3 regions of the Pseudoalteromonas sp. T1lg24 genome follow, and region 2 is predicted to be linked to each of the others. Evidence: predicted binding sites of a transcription regulator. Region 2 holds the regulator's gene; each other region holds the start of a gene.
The links. Region 2 encodes FliA, which starts transcription of late flagellar genes. Its sites were predicted from a motif close to CTAAAGNTNNNNNNNNNNNNGCCGATA; they were not measured.
Positions count from the first base shown of each region.

Region 1 (7,601 bases), 130 kb from region 2:
CTGAAGAATCTAATAGTTTGTCTACTAGCATTAATTCACTTTTTAGCTCACTACAAGAGACATTGAATCAGCCATCATCATCGGTGAGCCGCAATTTATTTTTTAATGATGCACAAGGGTATATCGATCAATTGGGTCGGCTTTCTGGCATAGTGTTTGACCAAAAAACCATTGTGAATGATCAACTTGAAATCTATACCGATGAAGCAAATGGACTGATCAATAAAATCAGCGAACTTAATCTTGCTATTGCATCGGGTTCTTCAGGCCCTGATGGCAGTGCTCTAAACAGTACTATTAACCAACGTGACTTGGCCATTAAAGAGTTGGCTGAGTACATAGATATTGAAACGCTAGATGGTCCAAATGGTGAAAAGCTGGTGTTTATGGGCACAGGTGAAGCTGTTGTAATGGAAGATGGCGCGTTTAATTTATTTTCACTCTCCGGCGATCCAGACCCCAATTTTAAAGATTTAAAATTAGATGTGGACTCAGGTAAGGCAATACCGCTTGAAGTAGATACAAGTTTGTTGAAAGGTAAAATAGGTGGGCTATTGGCATATCGCGAAGATATTTTGATTCCATCACAAAACAAACTAGGTCAATTAAGTTTGGCAATGGCAGATGCATTTAACCAACAAAATAGATTAGGACTGGATGCGGATGGTGAATTAGGCGGTGATTTGTTCACGATTCCTAGTGCAGGTGCATACGCATATGCAGCAAATACAGGTACGGCACAAGTTACCGGTACTGTTGAAGCAGGACACGGTAGCGAAATTCCTGCTTCTGATTTTCTAATTGAATACACTGCGGCAAACCAAATAACAGTTTCTGCACTTGATAAATATGGCGACCCCGTTGGTACGCCAATTGTAGCAACAGTAGCTGGCGGCGTAGCTAATGCGGGTAGTGCTGGTGGCTTTTTATATGGTTTAGAAATAAACCTTACTGCTGGTGCTGCTGTGGGAGATAAGTTTGAGTTAAAACTTAATTCAGAGGCGTCAACAAATATTCAATTAGCGACGAACAGACCAGAAGATTTGGCGTTAGCATCGCCGATCCGAACAAATAGTAATATTAATAACCAAGGTACAGGCAGTATTTCAGGTGGTACAGTCACGGATACAACGGCTGCAGGTTTTACAGCAGGTCCGCCTCCGTCTTTAACCAATGGCCCTATTACTATTACAAAAACAGCCAACCCAAATGAGTTTGATATAACGGATGGCACTCCAGCTGTTACAACAACTGTGGTACTAACGCCACCATATGACAATGTGTTAAATCAAGCTGGGGCCCCTTACAATACCTATGGTTTTGATTTTAGTTTAGAAGGCGCGCCAAATACTGGTGATTCATTCACGGTGGAATTTAACACAAACGGTTTTGATGACAATCGAAATGGTTTAATGTTGGCAGGACTGCAAGATAAAGAACTAGTCAGAGCAAATATTGAAACATCGGCTGGTGGCGACAATCTAACGACATTGAATGAGGCTTACGGTAACTTAATTACTGATGTTGGTATCAGAACTTCGTCTGCTAAAACGAATCAAGTAGCCTTTGAAGCGTTAGCTAATCAATCAAATGCCTGGTACGAGTCTATTTCAGGCGTTAATTTGGATGAAGAAGCTGCAAACTTGTTGAGATTTCAGCAGTCGTATTCTGCAGCTGCACAAATTTTATCGACCGCCAGAACGGTTTTCGACACCATATTGAATGCAGCGAGGTAAATCTAATGCGTTTATCAAATAACATTATGTATCAAAACAACCTTGATAAAATTTTAGATAATCAGCAGAAGGTTGCGATTGCACAAGAAAAGGTTTCGACCCAAACGCGTATTCTAACACCGTCTGACGATCCCGCCGCATCTGCTCAAGCGTTACTCTTTAGTGAACGCATTAATATAAATGAACAGTTTCAAAAGAACAATAGTTATCTGACGAGCAAACTAAAAACTGAAGAAAGTGTATTACAAAATATTAAAACCTCTTTACAGCGAGGTTATCAATTGACGGTTCAGGCCGGTAATGGCGCGCTTACAGAGCAAGACAGAGCAACGATTGCTGAAGAAATGAAGTCTATTCAAGCAACACTGTATGATTTAATGAATTCAAAATCTGAAGATGGAAAGTTTATCTTTTCAGGTTTTCAGGATAATGTGCAAACGTATTCCTACAACGGTGCAACAGGCTCTTATGATTATCAAGGTGACCAAGGAAATCATGAGATGCAATTGGCGGTTGGTATAACCTTGCGATCTAGTGATAATGGTATTGATGCGTTTGAAAAAGTGGACGCACGACTAAACGTTAATACAAATACTCCCACGGTAGGTGGCGGTATCACAGCTGGATCTGTTATTGTCAAAGAGCAAGCTCAGTTCGATGCATATCACAAAGCTAATTATGATCCTCTTGTTCCTGCAAATAATGATTTACAAGTGACCGTAACTGCTGGTGCGCCTGACACTTATGCAATAACACTTGGCGGTACGCCAGTAGCATCAGGTAACTATAATGGCGAGGCAATAAATTTCCAGGGTATGGAAATAGATCTTTCTGGTGCAGCACCGGGTACGGCAGATTTTTCTTTAGCACCGCCGGAAAAGAAAAACATGTTGAATACTTTAGAAGAGTTAATTACCGGTTTAACCACCCCCGGATTGTCCAATGATGCCTACAGGGAATTTTTAGCAGATGGGATCACTGGGTTAACTAATGCGCAAAACCAAATATCGATCACCCAGGCAAACTTGGGAGGCCGCTTGAAAGTTGCAGAGAGGTTGCTTGATTCGACAACTGATATCAATATTAATCACAAAGAGTCTAAAGCAAATTTAATTGAATTAGATATGGCAGCGGCAATTTCTGAATTAACAAAAGAAGAGACAGCGTTGCAGGCTTCACAGGCAACATTTGGCCGCTTAACGCAGCTATCATTATTTGATTATATTCGATAGGAAAATAATTTTTCCTGATTTGAAGCGAGGTTTTTCCTCGCTTTTTTAATGTGTTTTTAACTATTTTGATACAAATACTACGTATACCGCTAAAGTTTATTAAGTCACAGTCGATATAGTTAATAACCCGCTTTTTAAATTCACTTCAAGTATTTGTTTTAATTTAAAAAAATTAAAAAATAAACTAAAGGAATTTTTATTCCTCCCGATAACGAAAGTAACTTAGAGAGATACAAATTAAAAAGTAACTCTCTTTAAAAGAGAAATTGAAAGTAAGTAAATTTTACTTCGGGAGAATGAGTCATGGCACTTTATGTAAATACAAATGTTAGTTCATTAAATGCACAACGTCAGTTAAGTAACTCTGGTAACGCACTAGACACATCTTTTCAGCGTTTATCATCAGGCCTTCGTATCAACAGCGCAGCTGACGATGCAGCAGGTTTACAAATTTCAGACCGTTTAGAGTCACAAATTCAAGGTTTAAGCCAAGGTAACCGAAATGCAAATGACGGTATCTCTTTGGCGCAAACTGCTGAAGGTGCGATGGAAGAAATTACAACTATGTTCCAGCGTGTACGTACACTTTCACAACAAGCATCAAACGGTTCAAATACTGATGAAGACCGTCTAGCGCTGCAAGAAGAAATCCGTCAATTGATGGATGAAGTAAATCGTGTTGCGTCTGATACAACGTTTGGTGGTACTAACTTACTTGACGGTTCATATGAAGCGAGTTTCCAGGTGGGTGCAGATGCTGTACAAACTATCGGCTTTAGTATGAAGAGTGTAGGCGGAACAGCTGCGGGTAATAGCTTAACGGCAAACGGCGGTTTCACACTTTCAGGTATCGCAGGAGCTGCGTCAACTGTAACAGGTAAAACTCTACACGGTGCGTCGTCGGATGGTGCTTTAATTGGTACATCTCAACAATCAGTATTGTCATCAATCGACTCTGATTACGATGCGTCAGGTACATTTGCGACAGTATTTACTGAAACAGGTATTTCAGTATCAACACAAGCGAATGCGCAGCAAGTTATGGCTGGTATGGATGCGCTAATAGCAGTAGTTGATAAAAAGCGTTCAGAGCTTGGTGCGGTACAAAACCGATTCCAATCAACTATTCGTAACCAGTCGAATATTGGTGAAAATTTAAGTGCAGCTAAATCTCGTATTAAAGATGCAGACTTTGCGCAAGAAACAGCGGCATTAACGCGTAACCAGATTTTACAGCAAGCAAGTCAAACAATCTTGAGCCAAGCTAACCAGCGTCCACAGGCGGCATTGAGTCTACTAGGGTAATTTAAGAGAAATGCCCTTATCAAATGGGGTAGTAGATAAGGGCATTAGAAACGGATATTTAAAGCGGAGGCAACTGCTATAAAACATCCAAACAAGTAAGTATAAGAAACCCTAAGGTCTCTCGTACTAAATTGATTAAGCAAATATAGTACCAATTATAAAACAAGTTTTTTGACGTCGCTATATTTCACCCTTACTTTCGTATTCTCTTTTTAAAAGGTTCCAACAATGGAACCTTTTTTTGTTTTTATCTTTTATGGCATAGATATTGAATTAAATTTATTCGAACAAGATATGTAGGAAAATTCGGAATACTTTTGCCGCTTAGCATACCTAAAGGCAAATATTTTCCTAAACCCTAGAGGCAATGTTGCAAGAAGTGCGTTGCACTGTGTTTATCGGGTTATTTATATCTAACCAATATAAAAAGAGATAGAGAGAGTAAGGTTATGGCTTTATATGTAAATACAAATGTAAGCTCACTAAATGCCCAGAGACAACTAGAACGCTCTGGGGGGGATTTGGACACCGCATTTAAACGTTTGTCTTCAGGCCTACGTATTAACAGTGCTGCAGACGATGCGGCAGGTCTACAGATTTCAGATCGATTACAATCACAAATAATGGGTTTAGAGCAAGGTAATCGAAATGCAAATGATGGCATTTCACTAGCTCAAACCGCTGAAGGCGCGATGGAAGAACTTACCACTATGTTTCAGCGAGTAAGGACACTTTCTCAACAGGCGGCTAATGGCTCAAATACAGATGAAGATCGTCTTGCTCTGCAAGAAGAAATTCGTCAATTAATGGATGAGGTTAACCGTGTAGCTTCAGATACAACGTTTGGTGGTCAGAATTTGCTTGACGGTTCATATGAAGCTAGTTTCCAAGTAGGCGCTGATGCAGTGCAGGTAATTGGTTTTAGTATGAAAGAGGTTGGTACAACCGATAATGGTGCCAATTCTCTGACGGCGAATGGGGGCTTTACGCTATCAGGTATTGCAAGTATTGCATCTGCTGTTACAGGTAAACCGTTACATGGCGCAGCTTCCGATGGCGCATTAATTGATTCAGTTCAACAAGCAGTACCTTCATCGCTTGACTCTGATTACACAGCGACAGATACATTCGCCAGCGTTTATACCGAGACAGGTATCTCTGTATCGACTCAGGTTGGCGCACAAATGGTAATGGCGGGCATGGATTCGCTGATCGCTGTTGTCGACAAAAAGCGCTCTGAGCTTGGTGCGGTGCAAAACCGTTTCCAATCGACAATTCGAAACCAATCAAATATTGCTGAAAACCTAAGTGCCGCTAAATCACGTATTAAAGATGCAGATTTTGCGAAAGAAACGGCATCATTGACTCGTGCGCAAATCCTTCAACAGGCAAGCCAGACTATTTTAGGTCAGGCGAATCAGCGTCCGCAGGCTGCATTGAGCTTATTACAAGGCTAATAATAAGCCATATAAAAAAACCTCCTTTATGGAGGTTTTTTTATGCCTGAAAAAATATTTTAAAAAAAGCTAAAGCTTTTTGTTCAGAAGTCGATACTCCAGTTAGAACACCTAAATTAGGATTCTAAATTGGGTTCAATTATTGAGTAGGGGTACTTAATTATTGAACGCTTAAGTTAATAAAGCGGAGGCAATTATGGCTTTATATGTAAATACAAATGTGAGCTCATTAAATGCTCAAAGACAGTTAAGTAAGTCTGAATCTGGTCTAGATACATCTTTCCAGCGATTATCGTCTGGTTTGCGTATTAATGGTGCGAAAGATGATGCGGCTGGTCTACAAATTTCAAACCGTTTAACTGGTCAAATTAATGGTTTGGGTCAAGGTATTCGAAATGCAAACGATGGTATTTCACTATCGCAAACTGCCGAAGGTGCGATGGAAGAAATTACGTCGATGTTCCAGCGTGTACGTACACTTTCGCAACAAGCATCAAACGGTTCAAATACTGATGAAGACCGTCTAGCGCTGCAAGAAGAAATCCGTCAATTGATGGATGAAGTAAATCGTGTTGCGTCTGATACAACGTTTGGTGGTACTAACTTACTTGACGGTTCATATGAAGCGAGTTTCCAGGTGGGTGCAGATGCTGTACAAACTATCGGCTTTAGTATGAAGAGTGTAGGCGGAACAGCTGCGGGTAATAGCTTAACGGCAAACGGCGGTTTCACACTTTCAGGTATCGCAGGAGCTGCGTCAACTGTAACAGGTAAAACTCTACACGGTGCGTCGTCGGATGGTGCTTTAATTGGTACATCTCAACAATCAGTATTGTCATCAATCGACTCTGATTACGATGCGTCAGGTACATTTGCGACAGTATTTACTGAAACAGGTATTTCAGTATCAACACAAGCGAATGCGCAGCAAGTTATGGCTGGTATGGATGCGCTAATTGCAGTAGTTGATAAAAAGCGTTCAGAGCTTGGTGCGGTACAAAACCGATTCCAATCATCAATTCGTAACCAATCAAATGTTTCAGAAAACTTAAGTGCAGCTCGTTCACGTATTCGTGATACTGACTTTGCAACAGAAACTGCAGCATTGACACGTAATCAAATCTTACAACAAGCAAGTACTTCAATTCTAAGTCAAGCAAATCAGCGTCCTCAAGTAGCATTGTCGCTATTAGGGTAATGCAAAATGATTGGCGGAAGTAGCATCGAGAGGCTACTTCCGCTGGTTAGTGTATAATTGAATTAGGTACATATGAATCGGAGGGGGATATGCAGAATATTAGCTCAATGGCTGAAAACTCTGTGATTTCGGAGTTAGTACCAAATAGTAATGTAAAAGAAGATGTTGGCACGGAAACTGTATCTAAAACGCAACAAGTTGAGGAAGTAGTTGAACCAAGACCGAGCACTGAAGCTGAGCGCGCATCTTTTTTTGAAGACATACGAAAAAACTTAGAGAAAATAAATCAATTCATTCCAATTCAGTCAACGAATTTAGTTTTTGAGTTTGATGAATTGGGTGATCCACCCATTATCAAGGTTGTCGATAAAGATAGCAGTGAAATTATCCGGGAGATACCGCCCAGAGAGTTTAGCGAAATGGCTAAAGCTTTAGATGAATTTGCCGATAAGTTAAACAGTAGTGCTCTGATTTTTGATTCAGTTGTATAGTAAGAAGTTATATTTTGGAGGTTTTACATGGCGTCTATTACATCATTAGGTGTTGCATCAGGGCTCGATCTTGAGGCAATTGTCAATGCATCGATTAACGCTGAAAATGTTCCAAAAATGGAAGCGTTTATTGCCAGAGATGAAGCTATTCAAGTAGAGCTGTCTGGTGTAGGGGCTATTAA
Region 1 covers NZ_PQCB01000006.1:240,540-248,140, reverse strand. Annotated here, with positions in the region: gene C2M30_RS04150 (FlgK family flagellar hook-associated protein) at 1-1,736, shown strand, start outside; gene flgL (flagellar hook-associated protein FlgL) at 1,742-2,968, shown strand; gene C2M30_RS04140 (flagellin N-terminal helical domain-containing protein) at 3,272-4,273, shown strand; partial or broken gene C2M30_RS22105 (flagellin N-terminal helical domain-containing protein) at 4,723-5,305, shown strand; partial or broken gene C2M30_RS22100 (flagellin) at 5,452-5,730, shown strand; gene C2M30_RS04130 (flagellin N-terminal helical domain-containing protein) at 5,927-6,928, shown strand; gene C2M30_RS04125 (flagellar protein FlaG) at 7,018-7,419, shown strand; gene fliD (flagellar filament capping protein FliD) at 7,447-7,601, shown strand, end outside.
Region 1: C2M30_RS04140 (flagellin N-terminal helical domain-containing protein) is a predicted target of FliA. The motif match lies at 3,058-3,084, and genes of this name have one in related genera.

Region 2 (7,601 bases):
TAACAACATGCCCCTGCGAACGCTTTTGTTCGCTGCGAGGGTTCCGTAACAACCATTTTTCTAGATAGAATAACGGAATCGCTTTATCACGTACGATAATCGTTAGCTGCCCATCAACTAGATTTGTTTTAGTAAGATCTAAGTGGAAAATCTCACTTACACCTGCAAGTGGTAATGCAAACGTTTGCTGACCAACTACGACCATTAAAGTAGGCAGAATAGCGAGCGTCAGTGGTACTTTAATTTCAAGTACTGTGCCTTTACCTTTTTCTGATTCGATATTCACTGTACCGTTTAATTGGGTAATTTTGGTTTTAACCACGTCCATACCCACGCCACGACCAGAAATATCAGAAATCTCTTCTTTGGTAGAGAAACCTGGCGCAAAGATTAAGTTATACGCTTCGTTGTTTGACAGTCGAGCTGCCTGGTCGGCATCTATTACACCTTTACCAATCGCTATACTTTTCAGCTTTTCTGCGTCCATACCCGCACCATCATCTTCAATGGTAAGCAAGATATGGTCACCTTCTTGTGATGCTGACAGCGTCACCGTACCGGTGCGTGGTTTGCCTGCAGCTTCACGATCGTCTGGCATTTCAATACCGTGATCCACCGAGTTACGTACAAGGTGAACTAGCGGATCTGCAAGTGCCTCAACAAGGTTTTTATCTAAATCTGTTTCTTCACCAACTAGCTGTAAATTAATTTCTTTTTTCAAGCTGCGAGCTAAGTCACGTACAACGCGAGGGAAACGGCCAAATACTTTTTTGATTGGCTGCATCCGGGTTTTCATTACCGCGCCTTGTAAGTCTGCGGTCACCACATCTAAGTTAGAAATGGCTTTACCCATACTTTCATTACTAACGTTAGCACCTAAGCTGACAAGTCGATTTCGAACCAATACCAGTTCGCCGACCATATTCATGATTTGGTCAAGGCGTTTGGTATCTACACGCACTGTCGTTTCAGCCGGTGGCGCTGCCGGTTTAGCTGGTGCTTTACTTGGTGCTGCAGCTGGTTTGGCTGCACTTGGCGCAGCAGGCTTAGCAGCTGCTGGTTTTGGTGCTGGAGCTTGTGGTTTCGCCGGCGTTGGCTTAGCCGCAGGAGGTGGTGTTGGCGCTGCCGGTTTTGCCGCTACCGCATCAGTATTAAATGATTTTTCAGCAGTGCTTGGCGCACTGCCCTTGCCATGAAGTTCATCAAGCAAGGCTTCGAATTCATCTTCGGTAATGTCTTCATCGTCGCCTGATGAAGCTGCAGGAGCTGCACTTTCTGGCGCACTCGTCTCAGACGCACCACCGAATGAACCAGCCCCATGTAATTCGTCTAGTAAGCTTTCAAATTCATCATCAGTGATTTCATCAGAGTCGCTACCTTCACTCGCTTCTGGCGCTGCATTAGAGGCTGGGCCATTACCAGAGCCGTGCAACTCATCTAACAGGCTTTCAAATTCTTCTTCTGTGATATCGTCAACGCTATCACCAGAAGATTGTGCTTCATCACTTGGCGCATCAGCATCAAATAAAATATCACCAAACGGGTCTTCTTCGACTGCTTCTGGCTCGACAATTTCTTCTGCTGGCGCTTCAGCTACCGGTGCTTCATCTGCGCTTTCAGGCTGACTAAGTCTATGTAGTTCTGCCAATAACTGCGGGTCAGCAGGATCGGGCTGAGCGCGATTTTGAATGTGAGCAAACATTTCATTGATGGTATCAAGTGCCTGTAAAATCACATCCATTAATTCAGGAGTAACCCTGCGTTGGCCTTGTCGTAAAACATCGAAAATATTTTCTGCGCCGTGACATGCATCGACTAGCTCTGTCATAGACAAGAAGCCAGCGCCCCCTTTTACGGTATGAAACCCTCTAAATATCGCATTCAGTAAATCAGCATCTTCTGGATTATTTTCCAGTTCAACTAACTGTTCTGAGAGCAACTCTAAGATTTCACCGGCTTCGACTAAAAAGTCTTGTAAAATATCTTCATCGACATCAAAGCTCATGCATTTTTCTCCGATTAGAAGCCCAAACTAGACAGCAGATCGTCTACTTCATCTTGACCTGAAACCACATCTTCACGTGATTCAGCATTTATAATTGGACCTTCAGCTACTTGGTCTAATTCACCATCAGCAACCATTTGTTGTTCTTGTTGTATTGTCGTTTCAGGCGATTCATCATGTTCTACAGGTGTGCCAAACACGGTTAACATATGAATCAGGCTATCCTCGACTTCGCGGACAAGCTCGATTACGCGTCGAATAACTTGACCTGTGAGGTCCTGATAACCCTGGGCCATGAGCACTTCTGTCATTAATGCATTTAATTTATCAGAATTTGTTTTTGCTTCGTCCATAAAGCCGTTTAGCTCATGACATAACACTTTAAACTCACCAACTTTAAGATCTCGCGACATTAATTTGTCCCATTTGGGCTTAATATTGTTGAGACCTGTTTGCAAGTTATCGGCAATAGGCAGCGATGCTTCAACGGCGTCCATCGTTGTATTCGCAGCTTGCTCTGTCATTTCCATAACATAATTGAGACGTTCTTTTGCGTCAGGAATAGACTCAGTTGTTAACGCCGATAAAGTGGTATCAAGTTGAAAATTTTTCAATGAATCATGCAGTTGACGAGTTAGTTTGCCTACCTCACCAAATAATTCATCTTGCTCAATTGCCGTAACTTGCTTTAGCAGCTCTTGCGCTTGTTGTTGCTCATCGTTTTCAAGAAACGCAACTAGCTGCTTAGCTTGTTCTAAGGTAATTTGAGGCGCAGCACTTGCTGACATAAACCTCTCCTTCCCGTTAGCCTAAACGCTCAAAAACTTTATCAAGCTTTGTTTTAAGCGTTGCTGCTGTAAATGGTTTAACGATATAACCGTTTACACCTGCTTGCGCTGCAGCAATGATCTGCTCTTTTTTGGCTTCCGCAGTTACCATTAGTACCGGTATGTGTTTTAGACTGTCATCCGCGCGAATCGCGCGCAGCAAATCTATACCTTGCATACCTGGCATATTCCAATCCGTAACTACAAAGTCAAACTCTTGGTTTTGCAGCATTGGTAGCGCAGTGCTACCGTCGTCTGCTTCTTGCACGTTTGTGAAACCAAGATCTCTTAACAGGTTTTTAATGATTCTTCTCATCGTTGAAAAGTCGTCAACTACAAGAATTTTCATGTTTTTATCCAAAATATCCTCCAGTGAGGTATGCACCTAATTGTTTACTTACTACTTTTATTCTATATCCAGTCATGGACTTTTGCTTTAAGGCGCACCATGGCCTGACTATGTATTTGGCTCACTCTTGATTCACTCACTTCAAGAATTAGCCCAATTTCTTTTAAATTCATTTCATCATTGTAGTAAAGTGACAGCACTAACGCTTCTCTTTCTGGCAAAGTTTGTATTGCCTCTACTAACGCTTTATTAAATTTATCCTGTTGAATATCAACTAATGGATTTTGTTCTTTATTGCCGAGCCCTGCGTCGATGACATCTTCATCAACACCGAGATCTTCAATGCCGATAATTTTACCATTGCTTATATCCCTTAGAATATGATGGTACTCATCTAACGTAATATCAAGTTTTTCAGCTACTTCACTGTCTTTTGGTTCACGTCCGAGTGATGATTCTAGCTGATTGATGACTGCGGCGACTTCACGGGCGTTTTTATGTACTGAGCGAGGTACCCAGTCTCCTTTACGCGTTTCATCAATTATTGCACCGCGAATCCGAATACCCGCATAGGTTTCAAAGCTCGCACCTTTACTGCCATCAAAGTTCTTAGCAGCCTCAATGAGTCCTATCATGCCCGCCTGAATGAGGTCTTCGACAATAACGCTCGCCGGCAGACGCGCTAAAATATGGTAGGCAATGCGTTTAACCAACGGCGTATGCTGTTCGACAAGTTGCGATAATTGATTTTGATTAGCATAGGCAGCGGTTCTTTTCATAGGCGTTCCTAATTACTAACCAGTTTCTCAATGAAAAACTCTAGGTGTCCTGACGGCTGATTTGGAATTGGCCAGCTCGCCGCTTTAGTTGCAAGTGCTTTGAACGCAATTGCTGCAGGCGATTTTGGAAATACGTCAACAATGGTTTTTTGTTTACGAATCGCTTTTCGAATATTTTCATCAAATGGAACTGTTGCGACTAGCTCAAGCGATACATCTAAAAAGCGGTCAGTTACTTTTGATAATTTTGCGAAAAGCTCTTGGCCTTCTTTTAAGCTGCGTACCATGTTCGCAACTATTTTAAATTTGTACACACCGTGCTCACGGCTTAACACTTTAATCAGTGCGTAAGCATCGGTTATTGATGTTGGTTCATCACACACAACAACAAGCACATCTTGTGAAGCGCGAGAGAAACTAAGCACCATATCTGAAATACCGGCCGCAGTGTCAACGACTAGTACATCATAGTGTGAGTCTAATTCGCCAAAAGCGCGAATTAGGCCAGCGTGTTCAGATGGTGTTAATTCCACCATGTTTTGAGAGCCAGATGTCGCAGGTACAATTTTCATACCATACGGCCCTTCAACTAAGATATCTTCGAGGTCACATTCACCTGAAAGCACGTGAGAAAGGTTACGCTCTACACGCAAACCCAGCATTACATCACAGTTTGCTAAACCCAAATCGGCATCGAGTACCAGTACTTTTTGGCCTTGCTGAGCCATGGCGATTGCCATGTTTAGAGAGACATTGGTTTTACCAACTCCCCCTTTACCTCCAGTTACCGCAATTACTTTTACAGCCTTGTTGTTGTTTTTCATTTTCCGCAGGCCACTAGCTTGATCTAATTCTGGGTTAATCATACATTCCTACTGCTTGATGCGCCATGCTTGATGCACGTCTTGCTTGCGCGTTTGTTCGTTTTGCATACAACTGCTGAGCTTTGCTGACCAATTTTTCCGCATTTGCCACACGAATGTCCTCTGGTACACGCTGCCCATTGGTAAGATAGCCTATTGGCAGACGATTTTGAATGGCTACACTGATAATTTCACCTAAACTTAGACATTCATCAAGTTTTGTGAAGATACAACCACTTAACTGTACCTGTTTGAACTGTTTAATCGCCTCTTGCTGTACTTCAAGCTGTGCTGTTGAACTTAACACAAGGTAACTGCGAATATCTACTCGGCTATTGCGCATTAAGGTGTTAAGTTGCTCAGTCAAACGTATATCTCGTTGGCTCATTCCTGCTGTATCAATTAATACTAGACGCTTATTTCTTAAATGATAAAGAATTTCAGTGAGTTCTTCTGCATTTTTAACTTGCTTTACTGGGCAGCCAATAATACGACCATAAGTCGATAATTGCTCATATGCGCCAATACGATAAGTATCTGTTGTGATTAGCGCGATATTGTTGGCGCCAAATTTTTGTGCGCCAAGTGCAGCTAGCTTGGCCACGGTCGTGGTTTTGCCAACGCCCGTAGGACCAACTAAGGCATATACACCACCACGACGCAAAATTTCGTTATTCGCCGTGTATAGTTGTTTGCTCAGCATATTAAGCGTTTCTTGCCACGCTTGACGCGGTGCAACGTCATCTGGAATAAAACACGCGAGCTGGTCCGCTACTGCCTCACTGATACCCATACCTTTCAAACGGTCGAGTAAAAGAGCACGAGTTGGGTCACGGCGCGCCATATCTTCATTCATTAAGCCAGAAAGTTGGTGCTCAAGTAACTGTCTGATCGAAGCCATTTCATCACGCATCGCTTGCATTTCATCAAGCGACTGAGCTTGGTTGCCATAACTGCTTTGTTGCTTTGGCTTAGCAAAGCTATCGAGGGCATCTTGCTGTGTCGATGTGAGTGAATCATCGTCATCAAACCAATTACGAGGCTGCTTTGGCTCAGGTGCTTTATCAAATTGAGGTGATTTTTTCGCTTGGCGCTCAAGTAATGCCGATAAACTGTCTGCTACCGCAGCTTGTTTTTCAGGGGTCGCTGTTTGTGGTTTTGGCTTAACAAAATTATTACTAAAACGAGGCTTTTCTTCACTTAACTTAGGCGCTGCAGGTGCAGCTTGAACTGACTTTTCATAATCAACAGCTGCCACAATTTCAACACCATCAGCCATGCGCTTATTTGACATGATAACTGCATCAGGACCTAGCTCATGCTTTACTTCATTCAACGCGCTGCGCATATCTTTAGCAAAAAAACGTTTAATTTTCATGTGACACCTCGTCTCTACTTATCACTGTTGACCGACTGAGCAAACAATTTTGATCTGTTTTTCTTCAGGTACTTCCTGATATGACATCACGCGCAAACCCGGTAGGCTGTGTTTCACAAATCGCGATAACACGCTGCGCAACATACCTGATGTCAACAGTATTGAAGGTTCACCCGCCATTTCCTGGTTTTGATGCGCATCGCCGAGAGAGTTTTGTAGTCTTTCTGCGAGCCCTGGCTCAATGCCAGCACCTTCGTCACCTGCACTTTGAAGGGACTGATGCAACATCTGTTCCAACTCAGGCGCCAATGTTATGACAGGGATTTCTGGCGCATTGCCAGCAACGTCTTGAACGATTAATCGACGTAGTGAAATTCTAACTGCAGCGGTTAGTACGTCTGGGTCTTGGCTACGAGGGCCGTACTCAACGAGGGTTTGAACAATCGAACGCATATCGCGAATTGGCACACCTTCATTAAGTAAGTTTTGCAGTACTTTTACAATTGTAGTGAGCGGTAAAATATCGGGTACTAAGCCTTCAATTAAACGCGGATGCGACTTGGCAAGCATATCAAGTAAGTTTTGTACTTCTTCATGGCCCAATAACAAAGCTGCGTTATTGTGTAATAACTGAGAAATATGTGTTGCAACCACAGTTGCAGCATCAACCACGGTATAGCCAAGTGATTGTGCTTCGTCTTTTTGTTCTGGTGCGATCCAAACTGCATCTAAGCCAAATGCAGGGTCTTTGGTCGCAACTCCTTTTACTTCACCAAATACTTGACCTGGGTTAATCGCCAATTCGTTATTGTGTTTTAATTCACCGTTGCCACTAGAAACCCCCATTAATGTGATGCGGTATTCGTTCGGATCTAGCTCTAAATTGTCTCGAATATGAACCGGCGGCACTAAAAAGCCAAGCTCTTGAGATAACTTTTTACGTACCCCTTTAATGCGACTCAGTAATTCACCACCTTGTGCTTGGTCGACAAGTGGAATTAAACGGTAACCAACCTCTAAGCCAATTACGTCCACTTGTTGTACATCATCCCAACCCAACTCTTTTTGTTCAATTTGCGCTTGCTCTTGGCCTGGTGAACCGCCTTTTGCAACTTGTTTGGACTCTTCTTCTGCTTTTTGCGTTTTAATGCGCTGATTCACATAAGCTACACCGCCAATTAAAAAGCCTAATCCCAAGAACGCAACTTTCGGCATGCCTGGCACTAACCCCATTACAATCAAAATACCTGCTGCGATATAAAGGGCTTTATCATTGCCTAATTGGGCATGAAATTGCTCGCCCATGTTTTGCGATTCATTTTGACGCGTTACCACAATCGCGGTACCAATAGATAAAAGTAGCGATGGTAATTGAGCAACAAGGCCATCACCTATCGTAA
Region 2 covers NZ_PQCB01000006.1:109,023-116,623, forward strand. Annotated here, with positions in the region: gene C2M30_RS03455 (chemotaxis protein CheA) at 1-2,005, opposite strand, end outside; gene C2M30_RS03460 (protein phosphatase CheZ) at 2,020-2,793, opposite strand; gene cheY (chemotaxis response regulator CheY) at 2,810-3,193, opposite strand; gene C2M30_RS03470 (RNA polymerase sigma factor FliA) at 3,244-3,960, opposite strand; gene C2M30_RS03475 (MinD/ParA family ATP-binding protein) at 3,969-4,826, opposite strand; gene flhF (flagellar biosynthesis protein FlhF) at 4,819-6,201, opposite strand; gene flhA (flagellar biosynthesis protein FlhA) at 6,223-7,601, opposite strand, start outside.

Region 3 (7,601 bases), on a different contig from region 2:
CGATAACTGTTTACAGCAAATTGCGTCCTTGCTGACAGAGCAGGTACAAGGTGCCGACTATGTGGTACGTTGGAGTGGCGACGAGTTTTTGATTTTACTAAGGGATATGCAAAAGAGCGCTGTACATCAGTTTGCGCGCAGTATTAGTCATCAGCTTGCTGGGCAAAACTTTGTTATGCCTGATGGCCGTAAAACAAAACTAACAGGCTCGGTTGGTTGGGCATTTTATCCGCTACCGTTGCTAGGCGGGCAAATTATTAGCTGGGAAACATCCATTAAAATTGCCGATATTGCACTGCAAAAAGCAAAGGCGAAAAAACCGGGCAGTGTCGCTTACTTTAGCTTTTCAGATAATATCGATGCGTTTGAATTTGAAGATAGTGAACGTGTTGCTCAGCAGTTAGAATCGTTATTAGATTCCGAGCAAGCTAAGCTGCATATTTCTGAGATATAAAATAGGTAAGTGTGAGGATTGAGAATTCAGATTTCAGAAAGTTGCTGAAACCTGAATTCTTAAGGGATGCGCTATTTGGCTAAGTACGCTTCGATACTCTTTTGAATACCGTCAGCGTCAAGGCCAAGCTCTTGATGGATCTCTTGCTGCGTACCGTGTTTAATAAACACATCAGGTAAGCCTAAGTTAAGTACCGGAATGTTTAACTTTTCTGCCATAACAAACTCGTTCACAGCAGAGCCTGCACCACCCATAAGCGCGTTATCTTCAAGGGTAACTAAGGTGCTGTGAGAAGCTGCAAGCTGTTTAATTGCCGTTTCGTCAAGTGGCTTAACAAAACGCATATCAAGTAGCGTCGCGTTAAGCCCTTCAGCCACTTGCTTTGCTTCATCAAGGAGGGTACCAAAGCTTAAAATTGCTGTGTCCTTACCTTCACGAATAACCTTAGCTTTACCAATTTCAAGTGCGCTCATCGCATCATTTGGCATAATGTCACCTGCACTGCCACGAGGGTAACGTACCGCACTTGGTCCTTGATGAAGATGGCCGGTGTAAAGCATTTGACGGCATTCGTCTAAATCACTTGGTGCCATGATCACCATATTTGGAATACAGCGCATATAGCTTAAATCGTATGCACCTTGGTGAGTTTCACCGTCTGCACCCACCACGCCAGCGCGATCGATGGCAAACATTACTGGTAAATTTTGCAAAGCTACATCGTGGATAAGTTGATCGTAACCACGTTGTAAAAAGCTTGAGTAAATCGCCACAACTGGGGTAAGTCCTTCACAGGCTAAGCCCGCACCTAAGGTTACCGCGTGTTGTTCGGCAATTGCCGCATCATAATATTGGCTTGGGAACTCTTTTGAAAAGCGCACCATGCCTGAACCTTCACGCATCGCAGGCGTAATTGCCATAAGCTTCGGGTCTTTTGCGGCCATATCGCATAACCAATCGCCGAATACTTTTGAGAAAGTAGGTGCGCTTGGTTTTGACTTTGGTAAGCTGGTTTCGCTTGGGTCAAACTTCGGTACGCCGTGGTAGCCAATAGGATCTGCTTCTGCTGGTTTATAGCCTTTACCTTTTTGCGTGCGAACGTGAAGTAATTGCGGGCCCTTTAAGTTACGCATATTACGTAAGGTGTCGGTTAGCATGCCAACATCATGGCCATCAATTGGCCCTATGTAGTTAAAGCCTAACTCTTCAAAAAACGTACCTGGTATCACCATACCTTTTAGGTGTTCTTCCATTCGACTTGCCAGCTCTTTTACCGGTGGCATGCCTGATAGTAGTTTTTTACCGCCTTCACGAATGTTGGTATAAAAGCTACCTGACAGAATACGCGCGAAGTGGTTGTTGAGCGCACCTACGTTTTCTGAAATCGACATTTCGTTGTCGTTTAGAATAACCAGCATATCGGGATTTAAGTCACCGGCGTGGTTCATTGCCTCAAATGCCATACCCGCAGTAATCGCACCATCACCAATAACGGCAACGACTTTACGGTCTTGGCCTTCTTTTTCAGACGCCAGCGCCATACCAAGTGCCGCCGAGATTGAGGTACTTGAATGGCCTACGCTAAAGGTATCGTATTCACTTTCTTCACGGAAAGGGAATGGGTGCAAACCATCTTTTTGGCGAATGGTATGCATTTGCTCACGGCGACCAGTTAAGATTTTATGTGGATATGCCTGATGGCCAACATCCCATATCAAACGGTCAAATGGTGTGTTATATACGTAATGCAACGCCACAGTTAGCTCAACGGTGCCAAGACCTGAGGCGAGGTGCCCACTACTTTGTGATACCGAGTTAAGTAAGTACTCTCTCAGTTCATCGCTTAGCTCAGCCAAGTTTTGCTGCGGTATTTCGCGCAGTTGCTCTGGCGTATTCGCTAAGCTTAATAATGGATACTTGCTACTATCAAATGTCATGATGTTTTAAATTCTATCCTAAAAATGAGTCGCCAATTTATTGTTATCGCTTATTTGGCGTACTAGGGATCAGTGATCTCTAGCAATTATATATTCTGCAATCGCTTTGAGTCGACCTGTATCGGCATCTATTTCAGACAAAGCGTTAATTGCTTGGTTCACAAGATTTCGCGCTTTATCTTTCGCGCCTTCAATGCCCAGTAAAGCAGGGTAGGTTGCTTTGTTGGCTTCGATGTCTGACCCTTGTGGTTTACCTAAAGTGTGCGTATCACCTTCAACATCAAGAATGTCGTCTTGAACTTGGAATGCAAGGCCAATTGCTTCAGCATAGCGTGCTAGTGCCGCAATTTCTAATTCGTTGGCATTACCGGCAAGAGCGCCCATCTTAATTGCCGATTTAAGCAGTGCACCGGTTTTTAATTTATGTACTTGCTCAAGTTGAGTTAGGGTAATTACCGAATCGGTTGCCGCAATATCAAGTGCTTGTCCGCCGCACATACCTAATAATCCAGACGCATTTGCTAACGTGTTTACGATTTTTAGCTGGTTGTTAACAGTAGTGCCATTGAATTGTGATTCAGTAATGGTTTCAAATGCTAAACACTGTAATGCATCGCCCACTAAAATAGCAGTCGCTTCATCGTAGGCAATATGGCATGTTGGTCTGCCGCGGCGCAGTTCATCATCATCCATCGCTGGCAGGTCATCGTGCACTAACGAATAGCTATGAATACACTCAATTGCGCATGCAATTCGGTCTAGGTCGGCGTTGTCGGCGTTAAATAATTCACCTGTTAGGTAAACCAAAATCGGTCGTAAACGTTTTCCACCATTTAATAAACTGTAGCGACATGCGGCTACGAGTTTTTCATCCGTGTGATGTGACGCTGGGGTCAGCGCACTCAAATTTTCTTCAATGCGCGGCAAATACGCAGAGATTATAGAGTCGACAGAATTCAATTGAACGCCTATTGGTTAAAATCCACAAGTTGGGCATTGTCATTTTGCCCATCAAGATTTGCACTTTTTGTTGTGCTTGCTCAAGCTTTTGTGATGAAGCTGAGGCGAGGGCAATACCACGCTCAAATTGCTTTAACGCTGTTTCGAGAGGCAAATCACCGTGTTCCATTTCAGTTACAATTGTTGAAAGTTCTGAAATGGCTTCTTCGAAGCTTAAATTTTCAGGCTTTTTGCTCGCCATAAGTTACCTGCCACGCAAAGTAAAAAAGAATTGGCTAATTTTATGGTTATTGCCGCGCTAATTCAATTTAACTTGCTAAATATCCTAACGAATGTGCTTTAACGCTTTGTTTTACTCCTATTTGAGCTAAATTAATTTGTTAAAGGTTGGGTTAGAGCGCATAAATTTGTCATAAATGCAGCTAAACTTTATTACTATCAGTATCTAGCAGTATTAAGGTGATTCTGTCTGGGGCTGATATCATGTCAGTGTTTTTATTGAAAGCTAAGTTGATGTATGCAAAATAAATTACTAATACTTTGCTAGCGCTTGCCGATAAATAAAAGTAAATTATTATAATAGTTACGGTATCTTGTCTTCACGCAAGCATATTGAGCCTCAAATTTAAAACCCAAACTTGGTTTATAAGTATTACAACTGGGAGTCAAAGTGGATTTAGCAACGGTTATAGGCATTGTCGGTGCAATCGGTTTCATTGTGATGGCAATGGTCATGGGTGGTGATATTGGCATGTTTGTCGATGTGCCCTCAGTACTCATTGTATTTTGTGGTTCATTATTTGTTGTACTCTCTAACTACACTATGGGGCAATTTTTTGGCATAGGTAAAGTCGCTGGTAAGGCCTTTATGTTTAAAATTGAAGCGCCAGAAGAACTTATCGAAAAATCAGTAGAGCTGGCAGACGCTGCCCGTAAAGGCGGCTTTTTAGCACTAGAAGAAGCTGATATTCCTAACCCTTTTATGCGTAAAGGCATTGATATGTTAGTGGATGGTCATGACGCTGATGTAGTGCGTGCCACATTGCAAAAAGATATTAGTTTAACCACAACTCGTCATGAGGCTGGTGCTGGATTATTTAAAGCATTGGGTGATGTTGCGCCTGCGATGGGCATGATTGGTACCTTGATTGGTCTGGTAGCCATGTTATCGAACATGGATGACCCAAAAGCTATCGGTCCAGCAATGGCGGTTGCCTTACTTACAACACTTTATGGTGCATTCCTTGCGAACGTAATCGCCATTCCAATTCAAGCTAAATTAGAAAACCGCAAAGACGAAGAGCAACTCAATCAGCGCTTAATTTTAGACGCTATTTTAGGTATTCAAGATGGCCAAAATCCAAAAGTGATCGAAGGTATTTTGAAAAACTATTTAGCAGAGTCTAAACGCCAAGTGGATACTGAGGGGTAGACGATGTCGGACGAAGCAGAAGAGTGTAAATGCCCGCCCCCCGGATTACCGGCGTGGATGGGCACCTTTGCTGATTTAATGTCGCTATTAATGTGCTTCTTTGTATTGTTATTAGCTTTCTCAGAAATGGATGTACTGAAGTTTAAGCAGATTGCAGGCTCGATGAAGTTTGCATTTGGTGTACAAAATAAGATTGAAGTTAAAGACATTCCCAAAGGTACTAGCGTTATTGCGATGGAGTTTCGTCCAGGTAAGCCCGACCCAACGCCGATAGAAACAATTCAGCAGCAAACCGTTGAGATGACTCAGCAAATGCTTGAATTTCAAGCCGGTGAAGAAGACAGTGCAGGCGGCAGACAAGAGCAACGCGGTAATCGCCGAGGTGGCGAATCGGCAAGTACCTCTAAACAAACCGCCAGCGAAGCGCAGCAAGAAAAAACCAACGAGCTACTTAAAAAAATCGCGCAGCAGCTGGAACAACAAATTATTGATGGCGCAATTGAATTAGAATCGCTCGGTCAGCAAATTGTGATCCGTATTCGGGAAAATGGCTCATTTCCGTCGGGTAGTGCATTTTTACAGCCACAGTTTAAGCCGATTATTCAAGAAATAGCGGCATTACTAAATGATGTGCCCGGCGAAATTACGGTATCGGGTCATACCGATGATTTTCAAGTAAGCAACGAGCTTTACACTAATAATTGGGATCTTTCTGCTAAGCGAGCCGTTGCGGTAGCTACGGAAATGCAAAAAGTACCGTCGTTTGACAAAGGTCGCATGGTGGTAATTGGTCGAGCAGATACTAGGCCGTTAGAGCCGAATGTTGATGAAGAGTCGCGTCGCCGTAACCGCCGGGTTGAAATATCGATTATGCAAGGTAAAGCAAAAGAATCGACACCAATTGATTTACAGTCAAATTAGACCACAAAGACCAACGTTTTCAATAAAAAACCCCGCAGCTGCGGGGTTTTTTTATGGTTATTTTTTATTAGAAGCGATACGTGATTGAGCCACCAAATGTGCGTGGGTCAACAACCGCGGCATAACCGTCAGGGAAACGACGACCTGCTGGTTCGTAAACCGTAACCGCTTCTTCGTCAGCTAAGTTATTGATAAACGCATTGATGATCCAGTTTTCAAGCTCGTAGTTAAGCGAGACACGCGCTACCGTGTAATCGCCTGCGATGCGCTCTTCTGTATTTGATATTTCACCGTAATAATCATCAACAAATGACACGGATGCTTTGGCCGATAAGGCATCGGTAAACCAATAACTTGCGCCTAAGTTGGCTGTAATGCCCGGTGCCGAACTGAGTTCGTTGCCATTAATGCTTTCGTATTGTGGGCTATCATCTTTTATTTCTGAGTTCATTATGCCAAGACCTGCGTTTAAGCGAAGATCTTGCGTTACCATCGCGCTGATTTCGGCTTCTAAACCGTATGTAACGACCGAGTCGATATTTGCAATACGGCGCTTTAAATTAGTTGCTTGATAATCTGAATAGTCATTGTAGAAAAGGTTAGCGCTTACGTTAATATTGCCATTATTTAGGCTAGAGCGAATTCCTGTTTCAAAGGTATTAACCGATTCAGAATCATAATAATAGTATTCACCCGCAAACCAATCGAGTGCGCCGCCTGCTGAGTTATAGCCTTTACGCGCGCTCACTGTTGCTGTTGTCGTATCTGAAATGGCATATTGCAGTACCAGTTTTGGCAGAGTAATGGTGTTGTCTTGGTCAAGTACCGATAGCTCATTCTCAAAATAATCGCGATACTGTGATTCTTTTTCCACACGACCGCCTGCAATCAGGGTAAAGTCATCAGCAAAAACATAACTTACTTCACCATAAATGGCTTTTGAGTCACTTTCATCATGGCCATGATAAATTGAGCCGCCAACACTCTCATAATCTTGTTCACGCTCAAAATAGGCTAAACCAACAAAACCATAAAGCGCATCATTGTTTAAACCAAAGCGCATCTTGCCATCGATAGTAAGGTTTTGTTCTTCGGTTGTTAGTGTTTGCTGGCGCGTAATGTCTGGGTCATAACTATCAAAGCCCCATTGATAATCCATGCCCGCAATTAATAGATCAAATGCAATATTGTTTGATGCTTTATAGTCAAACTTAGCGCTTACCGTTGTGCTGTCTGTATCCATGTAACGTTGACCTGTAGGAATATAATCCCAAGGATTAGCAGCTTTAAAATATTTACGGCCGGTATCGCCTTTTTCACGGTTATCTGAAATGGTTAACAATGCCGAAAAATCTTCTAATGCTGATGGTTCCCACAGTAATTTTGCTTTTAGTCGTGTTGTTTTTAATTCATCTAAGTCAAATGTTGGATTGTGGCTTTCATAAATTACACTGTTATCGTACGATTCACCGCTCAGTAACTGGCCTGTAAAACGAAACGCAAGTTGGTCGTCGATTAATGGACCAGAAGCCATAACTGACGTATCGATATATTGATCTTGGTTGCGATAGCCAACACGTGCTGCGCCTTCCCAATCGTAGCTAGGATCTTTGGTTTTAATGTAAATTAAGCCGCCTAAGCTGTTACGGCCATTACTGGTAGATTGCGGACCACGAAATACTTCAATTTGTTCAACGTCCCAAATACCACTATCACCCGTTAAATCAGCCATAAAGGGTTCGGCAACGCCGTCAATTAATGTTGAAACGCGCGCACGAGCCCCGCCGGTTACGCCATTAAAGCCACTTGCTGAGCCGTTACCAGATACACCTCGAATGTCAGGCACTGCACCAGTTAATGTAACCACATTTGGAATTTCAGATACCGCCTGACTGAC
Region 3 covers NZ_PQCB01000004.1:324,193-331,793, forward strand. Annotated here, with positions in the region: gene C2M30_RS02785 (ligand-binding sensor domain-containing diguanylate cyclase) at 1-454, shown strand, start outside; gene dxs (1-deoxy-D-xylulose-5-phosphate synthase) at 526-2,391, opposite strand; gene ispA ((2E,6E)-farnesyl diphosphate synthase) at 2,461-3,318, opposite strand; gene xseB (exodeoxyribonuclease VII small subunit) at 3,305-3,592, opposite strand; gene pomA (flagellar motor protein PomA) at 4,022-4,783, shown strand; gene C2M30_RS02810 (flagellar motor protein MotB) at 4,787-5,704, shown strand; gene C2M30_RS02815 (TonB-dependent receptor) at 5,772-7,601, opposite strand, start outside.
Region 3: pomA (flagellar motor protein PomA) is a predicted target of FliA. The motif match lies at 3,884-3,910, and genes of this name have one in related genera.